2 regions of the Faecalibacterium sp. BCRC 81149 genome follow, and region 1 is predicted to be linked to the other one. Evidence: a T-box and tRNA genes for the amino acid it is inferred to sense, from the RefSeq annotation. Region 1 holds a T-box; the other holds one or more tRNA genes.

What was found. The T-box of region 1 lies ahead of tyrS (tyrosine--tRNA ligase). A T-box ahead of a tRNA ligase gene usually reads a tRNA of that ligase, here a tRNA-Tyr.
Region 2: it encodes a tRNA-Tyr, which carries the amino acid that the T-box ahead of tyrS (tyrosine--tRNA ligase) is inferred to sense. The anticodon was not compared.

What each region holds. Positions count from the first base shown of each region.
Region 1 covers NZ_QXJA01000001.1:163,014-167,434, reverse strand. Annotated here, with positions in the region: gene recN (DNA repair protein RecN) at 1-1,593, shown strand, start outside; T-box leader at 1,628-1,880, shown strand; gene tyrS (tyrosine--tRNA ligase) at 1,947-3,164, shown strand; gene D3F01_RS00790 (ACT domain-containing protein) at 3,263-3,730, opposite strand; gene D3F01_RS00785 (CapA family protein) at 3,767-4,421, opposite strand, start outside.
Region 2 covers NZ_QXJA01000029.1:617-5,037, forward strand. Annotated here, with positions in the region: gene D3F01_RS15605 (alanine/glycine:cation symporter family protein) at 186-1,574, shown strand; tRNA gene D3F01_RS15610 (tRNA-Tyr) at 1,689-1,774, shown strand; gene D3F01_RS15615 (DUF6061 family protein) at 1,928-2,179, shown strand; gene D3F01_RS15620 (hypothetical protein) at 2,280-2,459, opposite strand; gene D3F01_RS15625 (plasmid recombination protein) at 2,477-3,742, opposite strand; gene D3F01_RS15630 (DUF2975 domain-containing protein) at 3,882-4,361, shown strand; gene D3F01_RS15635 (helix-turn-helix transcriptional regulator) at 4,372-4,421, shown strand, end outside.

The DNA.
Region 1 (4,421 bases):
GGCGAGACCGGTGCGGGCAAATCTATCCTGATCGACTCCATCAATGCCATTCTGGGCAACCGCACCTCCAAGGATCTGGTGCGCACGGGGGCTGCAAAAGCAGTCATCCGGGCGGCATTTGATGATGTTCCGCCTGCAGTGCTGGACAGCCTGGAAAAGGCGGGGTATGAGCGCTCAGAAGCGCTGACCCTGAGCCGTGAGATCACTGCCGAGGGCAAGAGCACCTGCCGCATCAATGGAATGCCTGCCACAGCAGCCATTCTGCGGGAACTGTGCGGTGGGCTCATCAACATCAACGGCCAGCACGATTCCGTAGGCCTGTTGAACCCGGCCCGCCATGAGGGTATCCTGGATGCCTACGCCCAGAACGGGGCGGTGTATCAGGAGTATTATGCTGTTTACCGGGAGCTTATCAAGGTCAAAAAGGAGCTGGATGCCATCATCACCGATGAGGGTGAAAAACAGCGAAAGATCGATCTGCTGAGTTATCAGGTACAGGAGATCGAGGATGCCAGCCTGACCGCAGGCGAAGAGGAGACGCTGGCGGCCCGCCGTAAGGTGCTGGCGAATGCCTCCACCATCCGGGAGCGCATCTCCCAGAGCTATGCGCTGCTTTCGGGCGGAGATGATGCCCCGGGTGCCGTTGATCTGCTGGGGGAAGCTTCCAATGCGATCGATGGTGCCGCCCAACTGGACAGCGGCCTTTCTGCTGCTGCAGGACAGCTGCTGGATCTTTATTACACCGCAAAAGACCTTTCTGCTGACCTGATCGGGCGGCTGGAGGGCTACGAGACGAATGATGCAGAGCTGGATGAAATCGAACAGCGGATGGATCTGATCTACAAGCTCAAGCGGAAATACGGTGATACTGTGGAAGATATCATCGCCTTTGGACAGCAGGCAAGGGAAGAGCTGGACCGCATCCAATTCTCACAGGAGCGGACAGAGCACCTGCAGGCTGAAAAGCATCGGCTCTATGTACTGGCCCGGGATAAGGCCGAGGTGCTGACCCAGACCCGCCTGAAAGCCTTTGAGGAATTGAACAGGCGCATCTCCGGCACACTGGATTTTTTGAACATGCCAGGTGTCCGCATGACCCTGCGCCATACCCGCGGCCCGCTGGCCAGCCATGGCCAGGACAGCGTGGAGTTTTATATTTCCACAAATCCCGGTGAGGATCCCAAGCCGCTGGCAAAAATCGCTTCCGGCGGTGAACTGAGCCGTATCACGCTGGCAATCAAAAATGCCATGGCCGATAAGGACGCAGTGCCTACGGTCATCTACGATGAGATCGACAGCGGCGTGTCCGGCAAGGCAGCCAGCCGCATCGGTGAGGTGCTCAAACAGAGTGCAAAGGATCACCAGATCCTCTGCATCACCCACACAGCGCAGATCGCTGCACTGGCCGACTGCCATCTGCTTATCCAGAAAAATATCACGAATGAACGCACCTATACCGAGATCCACCCGCTGGATATCGAAGGCAGAGTGGACGCGCTGGCGCATATTATTTCCGGTGACCATGTCACGGAGCTTTCCCGTGCCAATGCCAGAGAGATGCTGGGACTGGCCGAGCATGAAACCAGTGATTGACAACCCTGCTGATTTGTGCTAAACTGATTTCTGTTGAAAGACGTTGAAGGGAACAAGTACCTTGTCAGTGTTTGCCCAGAGAGACCCCGGTTGGTGCAAGGGGTGTGCAGAACAGCAGGGGAAATACCTCCCGGAGTTGCAGGCTGAATGCTTTGGCTAGTAGGCTGTGCCGCGTGCGAGCGTTACAAACGCAGGAGTGTATCCCATCTCTGTGGGGCGCACTCGTGAGGCCGTTTCTGTGAGGGGGCGGCAAACAGAGGTGGTACCGCGATTTTCTCGCCCTCTGCCAAATTCATTTTTGGCAGAGGGCGTTCTCTTTTGTCCTCTGCCCGACAAAACAGGAGGATCATCCCATGACTCTTTACGAAGAACTGCAGGCACGCGGTCTGGTGGCCCAGATCACCGACAATGAGATCATTGACCTCATCAACAACGGCAAGGCCACCTTCTATATTGGCTTTGACTGCACCGCGGACAGCCTGACTGCAGGCCATTTTATGGCCCTGACCCTGATGAAGCGCTTGCAGATGGCCGGCAACAAGCCCATCGCCCTGATCGGCGGCGGCACCACCATGATCGGCGACCCCTCTGGCCGTACCGACATGCGCAAGATGCTGACCAAGGAGGACATTGCTCACAATGCAGCCTGCTTCAAGAAGCAGATGGAGAAGTTCATCGATTTTTCTGAGGGCAAGGCTCTGATGCTGAACAATGCCGACTGGCTGCTGAACCTGAATTATGTTGAGCTGCTGCGTGATGTGGGTGCCTGCTTCTCCGTCAACAACATGCTCCGCGCCAAGTGCTATGAGCAGCGCATGGAGAAGGGCCTGTCCTTCCTCGAGTTCAACTACATGATCATGCAGAGCTACGACTTCTACTACATGTTCCAGCACTACGGCTGCAACATGCAGTTTGGCGGCGATGACCAGTGGAGCAACATGCTGGGCGGCACTGAGCTGATCCGCCGCAAGCTGGGCAAGGATGCCTATGCGATGACCATCACTCTGCTGACCGATTCTCAGGGCAAGAAGATGGGCAAGACTGCAGGCAATGCGGTCTGGCTCGACCCCAACAAGACCAGTCCCTTTGAGTTCTACCAGTACTGGCGCAATGTCGGCGATGCTGATGTGATGAAGTGCATCCGGATGCTGACCTTCCTCCCGCTGGAGCAGATCGATGAGATGAGCACCTGGAAGGACCAGCGCCTGAACGAGGCCAAGGAGATCCTGGCTTACGAGCTGACCAAGATGGTCCACGGCGAGGAAGAGGCTGAGAAAGCCCAGAACGCTGCCCGCGCTCTGTTCAGCGGTGCTGCCGACACTGAGCACATGCCCTCCACTCAGTTGACCGAAGCGGATCTGACCGATGGCTCCATCGGCATCCTGACCCTCATGGTCAAGGCCGGTCTGGCCGCTTCCAACGGCGAGGCCCGCCGCCTGGTCGTGCAGGGCGGTGTCCTGGTGGATGGTGAAAAGGTAGCTGCTCCCACTGTCAGCTTTACCGCTGATCAGCTGAAGAACAGTATCGTCATCAAGAAGGGCAAGAAGGTCTACCACAAAGTGACCCTGTAACCTTTTAGAAACAGCGTATGATAAAAGCCCGGCAACATCCGATTTTGGGATGCCGCCGGGCTTTTTGCGTTTATGTGATATTCACAGAGAATGGCAGCTTACAGCTCAAAGGCTTTCTTCAGCACATCGTAAGCGGAGTCCTCGTTCTCACTGCGCACCAGCAGAGAAATATCCAGATCGCTGGTGGTGATGAGCAGAACCTCGATGTCAGCCATGGCCAATGCGTTCAGGGCCCGGGCAGCTACACCGCAGCTGGTGACCATGTCCTCACCGAAGAGGTTCAGCTTGGAGTAACCAACGCTGATCAGCGGGGAGGCCTTGGCATCCTTGTCGAGATTGGCTGCAGAGATGGCCTTCATCACCAGTGTCAGATCACTGGCAGATGCGGTAAAGCTGAAATCAATGTTGGTACCGTGAGGGGCGCTCTGACTGATCATATCCACCACAACGCCGGTATCGGCAAAGATCTGCAGGTAGCGGGCCAGGCTGTTGCCCTTGAACTCCACATCCTGTACACTGATCATCATCAGGCTGGGCTCAATGTTGATTTTGGAAACACCATACATAATGAACACTCCAATCTGCCCCAAAGGGCTGCAAATTCAGGCGAGCGCCAAAAACGCGCTGTTGATGTTGGTCTGTAATACGTTCTGAATGTACTCTATCCCAAAGCTAGGGTAGGCGGCCCGGACACCATGCGCCTGCGCCAGTTCCGACGTGTAATCCCGGAAGAGGTAGGTGCGGACGTTGGATTTACCGGCATCATAGTGGGTCACGGTGGGATGTAATTGCGGGGAAGCGACAGCGCAGCGAACGCTGCCATCCGGGTCCGTCGTCTTGTTCAGCTCCAGTGTCAGGATGGCGCCGATGAGTTGATCCGGTTTGCTCTGGGTGCTGAGGAAATTTCCCAGGGAATAGGCCACAAAGGTCTGGCGGCCATCCACAGAGGTCTTCCACTCGGCATCCTGCACCACATGAGGGTGCGTGCCCAGAATAACATCCGCACCCCAGTCGGAAAGCTGCTGGGCGAGATCCCGCTGGGTCTGGGTGATCTTGTGGCTGTCCTCCACGCCCCAGTGAACTCCCACCACCACGAAATCGGCCAGCTCACGCGCCCTGCGCACCTGTTGTTCCATCACATCCCGCTGGCTGGTGTAGATGACATTGGCCGTCATGGCACTGCTCTGCGGGATGCCATTGGTGTGGTCGGTGTAGGAGAGGTAGGCAATCGTCACACCGTTCACCGTCTGCAGGGGG
Region 2 (4,421 bases), on a different contig from region 1:
AATTGTACTACGATGTTTTTTGAAAAGTTCTGTATCACTACTCGCACCAAACAATGAAAATCCGAACCCTTTCTCAAAAGAGAAGGGTTCGGATTTTTTGTTTTCCTTGCGCTTGGATTTTCTGATTTACAAACCTGAAGTGCTGTATTATAATAAAGTAATCACACAACAGGAGGCTCCTCAGAATGTCCCATTTGATCGAAACGGTATACAACTTGCTCTGGGGTGATTTGTTCACCCTGCCGGTGGGCGGCGGCATCGGCATTTCGCTGATGGCGGTGCTGCTGCTCACGGCGGGTGTGTTCTTCACCCTGCGCACCCGGCTGCTGCCCGTGCGGCTGTTCCGGGATATGATCGCCGCTGTCTGCGAGAAGAACCAGAGCATGGACAGCCTTTCCTCTTTTCAGACGCTCATCGTCTCCACGGCCACCCGGGTAGGCATGGGCAATCTGGTGGGCGTGGTGGCGGCAGTGTCTGCCGGTGGTGCCGGTGCGGTGTTCTGGATGTGGGTCACGGCCCTGCTGGGGGCCTCCACCTCCTTTGTGGAATCCACACTGGCCCAGAAGTACCGGCAGCCTGACCCGCTCTATGGCGGGCAGCGCGGCGGCCCGGCCTACTACATCCATGTGCTGGCCGAGCGCAAGCGGGGCAAAAAGCTGCGTCATTCTATCATCGCGGTACTGTTTGCCATTTCAGGACTCATCTGCTGGTGCGGCATCAGCCAGGTCATCAGCAATTCGGTCAGCTCCGCCTTTGCCAATGCGTTCTCCATCCCGCCCATCGTGACCACAGTGGTGCTGGTGGTGCTCTCGGCGGTCATTGTCCTGCGCAGGGATGCCACCGTGAAAAGCCTGGATGTTATCGTGCCGATCATGGCGGTCTGCTATTTCGTGATGACGGTTATCATCATTGCGGTGAATTTCCGCCAGCTGCCCGCTGTGCTGGGCCGCATCTTCTCGGAAGCCTTCGGCCTGCGGCAGGTGGCCGCGGGCGGCTTTGGCGCGGTGCTGATGAACGGTGTCAAGCGCGGCCTGTTCTCCAATGAAGCGGGCAGCGGTTCAGCCCCCTGTGCGGCAGCGGCTGCCTCCTGCGATGATCCTGTGAAGATGGGCTTTGTGCAGGCACTGGGTGTCCTGATCGATACGGTGGTCATCTGCAGCTGCACTGCCTTTATGATGCTGCTGGCTCCCGCAAATGTCACCACTGGGCTGACCGGCATGGACCTGCTGCAGGCAGCGGCGCAGTACCATCTGGGCAGCTTTGGCGTGGTGTTCATTGCCGTCACGCTGGCGCTGTTCAGCTTCTCCACCTTCATCGGCATCCTGTTCTATGCCCGCTCCAATGTGGCGTACCTCTTTGGCGACCGCTGGGGCTGGCAGACAGCCTATAAGGTGCTGGCCCTTGTCATGCTGATGGTGGGCGGCCTGGAAGCCTATACCGTGGTGTGGGACCTGGGCGATGTGGGCATCGGCCTGATGACCATATTTAATCTCATTGCCCTCTACCCCATGTCCGGCGAAGCCATTGCCGCCTTGCGGGATTACGAGCGCCGGAAACATCTGACCCAAAACTGACCCTGCCGACAGCTTCCGCAGAAAAGCTGCAAAAATCCGAAAAAAGTAGTTGACAAATCGCCCGCAGTCTGATAAAATAAACAAGTCGTCCGGCAACGGACATGAACAGAATCTGGGCGTGTTCCCGAGTGGCCAATGGGGACAGACTGTAAATCTGCTGCTTTTCAGCTTCGGTGGTTCGAATCCACCCGCGCCCACCAAACAAGAGAAATCCGAACCTATTTCCGATTGGAGAAGGGTTCGGATTTTTCGTTTTCTTCGGGTACAACAATGAAGGCTCCCGTGGACGGCGCAAAACTCCGATACCTTGTCATAGACCGTAACCACACAACAAGAGTTTGGAGGACACGATGATGAAGTACGATGAAAGAGCCTGCAAGTTTAACATGGACACCGGATGTGTGGAGCTGTTGCTCCGGGATGGGAGAAAAATCTCCATTGACTGCACCGGGGTTGAGGATGCGCTGGATGTGACCATGGCGCAGCAGACAGAACTGGACTACCTTATCTACAATGACCCACTGGCGTATGCAGAGCTGATTCTAAACGGTGAGCCGGAAGAATACCTGCGGAATGTGGCTGGGAGCCACGGGCTGGAAGATTAAGAGCAAAAAAATAAGAGGTGTGCCCAACTGGACACACCTCGGTGAGATACATATATATAAGGCAGGGCGTTCCCTCTTTACCGGGAGCGTCCTGCTGTTTTTATGCGGCAACAGGCAATGCTTGTAGAGCTTCCTGCTCTTTCAGCCATTCCTCATATTCACGCTGGCCTTCCTCGCTGTTGAAAAACTCAACCATGGAAGGATAGAAACAACGTGCCAGCGACTTGATCGCTTCATCCGGGTAGCCGGACTTGTTTACAGACTTTTTCTTTTTGCTCAAATAGTGTCCTCCGAAAATCAAAGTTCAACATCCTGCCCACGCTTGCGGTTTTGCTGCTGCACATTCATGGTGCGCTCCTGCTTGGGGGCAAGAATCTTTTCCAGAAAGCCACGCACCAGCTCCGGCGCACGGTGGAGAGCATCCAGATAAGGCTTTACATCGTACCACAGGTCGTGGTACTTGTTGCTCCAATGAATGGCTTCCTTCTTGGCGGTGGAAAGTTCTTCTTTCAGGCGGCGGTTCTCCACGTCCATCATATAGCCGTGGTCAGCCTGTTTTTTCAGTTTGGAAAATTCTTCTTCGGTCAGCGAGTAGTTACCGAGGAAGGTGCGCTTGCCGATATAATCCAGATCGCGCGCATGAATGAGGGCTTCTTTCGTGAGTGTGGCCTTTTTCTGCACAGCGGCAAGCTCCCTCTCCTTTTTGGAGAGGGTCTGACAGGTTTTAGTAAGCGACTGCGCCTTTTGGTCGGCTTGGGCGGTAAGGGTGTCCAGACGTTCCTGCTCCCGCTGGACTTTGAATTGGGTGACGGTCAGGTGTTCTTCAGTGCTGCCACGCTCACCGCGCTCTACATCGGTATACCCGGCGCTGCGCATATAGTTGAAGAAATCGTCTTGCAGGATGCTGTACGACTTCTTCAAAACAGGCTTGCCGTTCTTTTGCAGGACGGGCTTTCCGGCATCGTCCAGCAAGGGCTTGGATGCCCACTTCTTGCTCCGGCTGACCTGCATGACGGTCTCCTTGACTGTGCCGACCAGTGCCTTATCCTTGCAGCGTTTCGACCAGAGGATCTGCTTTTCCACCACAGGTACATAGACCACATGGAGGTGGTAGTGGTAGACCTCCCTGCCTAGTGCTTCGGTCATGGCGCGGTTGATCTCATCCGCGTGCATGACTGCCGAGAGGATATACTGCTCACCACCCACGATTTGCACAGCAGCTTTGTAGGCATCCTCATAGAACTGCTTGGCGAACTCGTAGCCACCGTGATTGTCAAAATAGGCCGAGTTGACATCAAAGACAAGCTCGCAATAATGGGTGGCATCCGGCTTCAAGCCGCGCGTGGAGATGGTTCCGGCGGCTTCCAGTTGGGCGAACAGGTCAGTGTAGCTGGCGGTTGGCTTTTTGAAGTGGACGTTCCATGCAGCGCGCTGGGGGATAATATCGGGGTTCCGATAGCTGTCCTTTTCGCGCTCGTTGTGCTGCTGGGTGTTACCAACGGCCTTGTCTGAAACGGCGAGATTTCGGACACTGGTGCGGTCAACGCCATCGTTTCTTGCCAAAGGGCATCCCTCCTTTCAAGGGGTACTGTTTAACACTCTTACTCATAATGCAGATGGTTTTTTTGATAAACGATAAAAATATATTGATTTTCAATTTAACGTGTGCTATTCTAAATGTGAAATCAAAGGGGGATGCAATATGGGTAAGAATGATTTTCGGGTTGATACAACTTCTTCCGAGAAAAAGACGTTTTTCAAAAAGAAACAAACACTTCTCGGACTGGCATTCTTACTGACTGTTCCGCAAATGTTCAGTGCAGTGATTCTTCCTATTCAATGGCTTTTGGGTGCAAGGCATGGAGTGGTTCTTAATGTCACTTCCATTGCATCGCAGGAACTGTATTTCCTTGTAATGACGATTGCCGGAATCTCTGTTTTGAAGATGATGCTTAGTGATAAAACTTTTTCTAAAACGCTGGTTCAATGCACTCGTCTTGAAGGCTATCTTATTGCGGTTGCATCTGTGATATTTCCACTTTTACCGGGATATCAAGCGTCTGGTTCGACCTTTTTCTTCTGTGATTCAGTATTGCTGTTGCCTGGAGTACTTCTGATTATCATGGCTGAGTTGTTGAAAGAAGCTGTTGCGATGCAGAAGGAATTGAACGAAGTTCTTTAAGGGGATAAGAATGGCAATCATACTACGATTGGACCGCATTATGGCAGACCGAAAGATTTC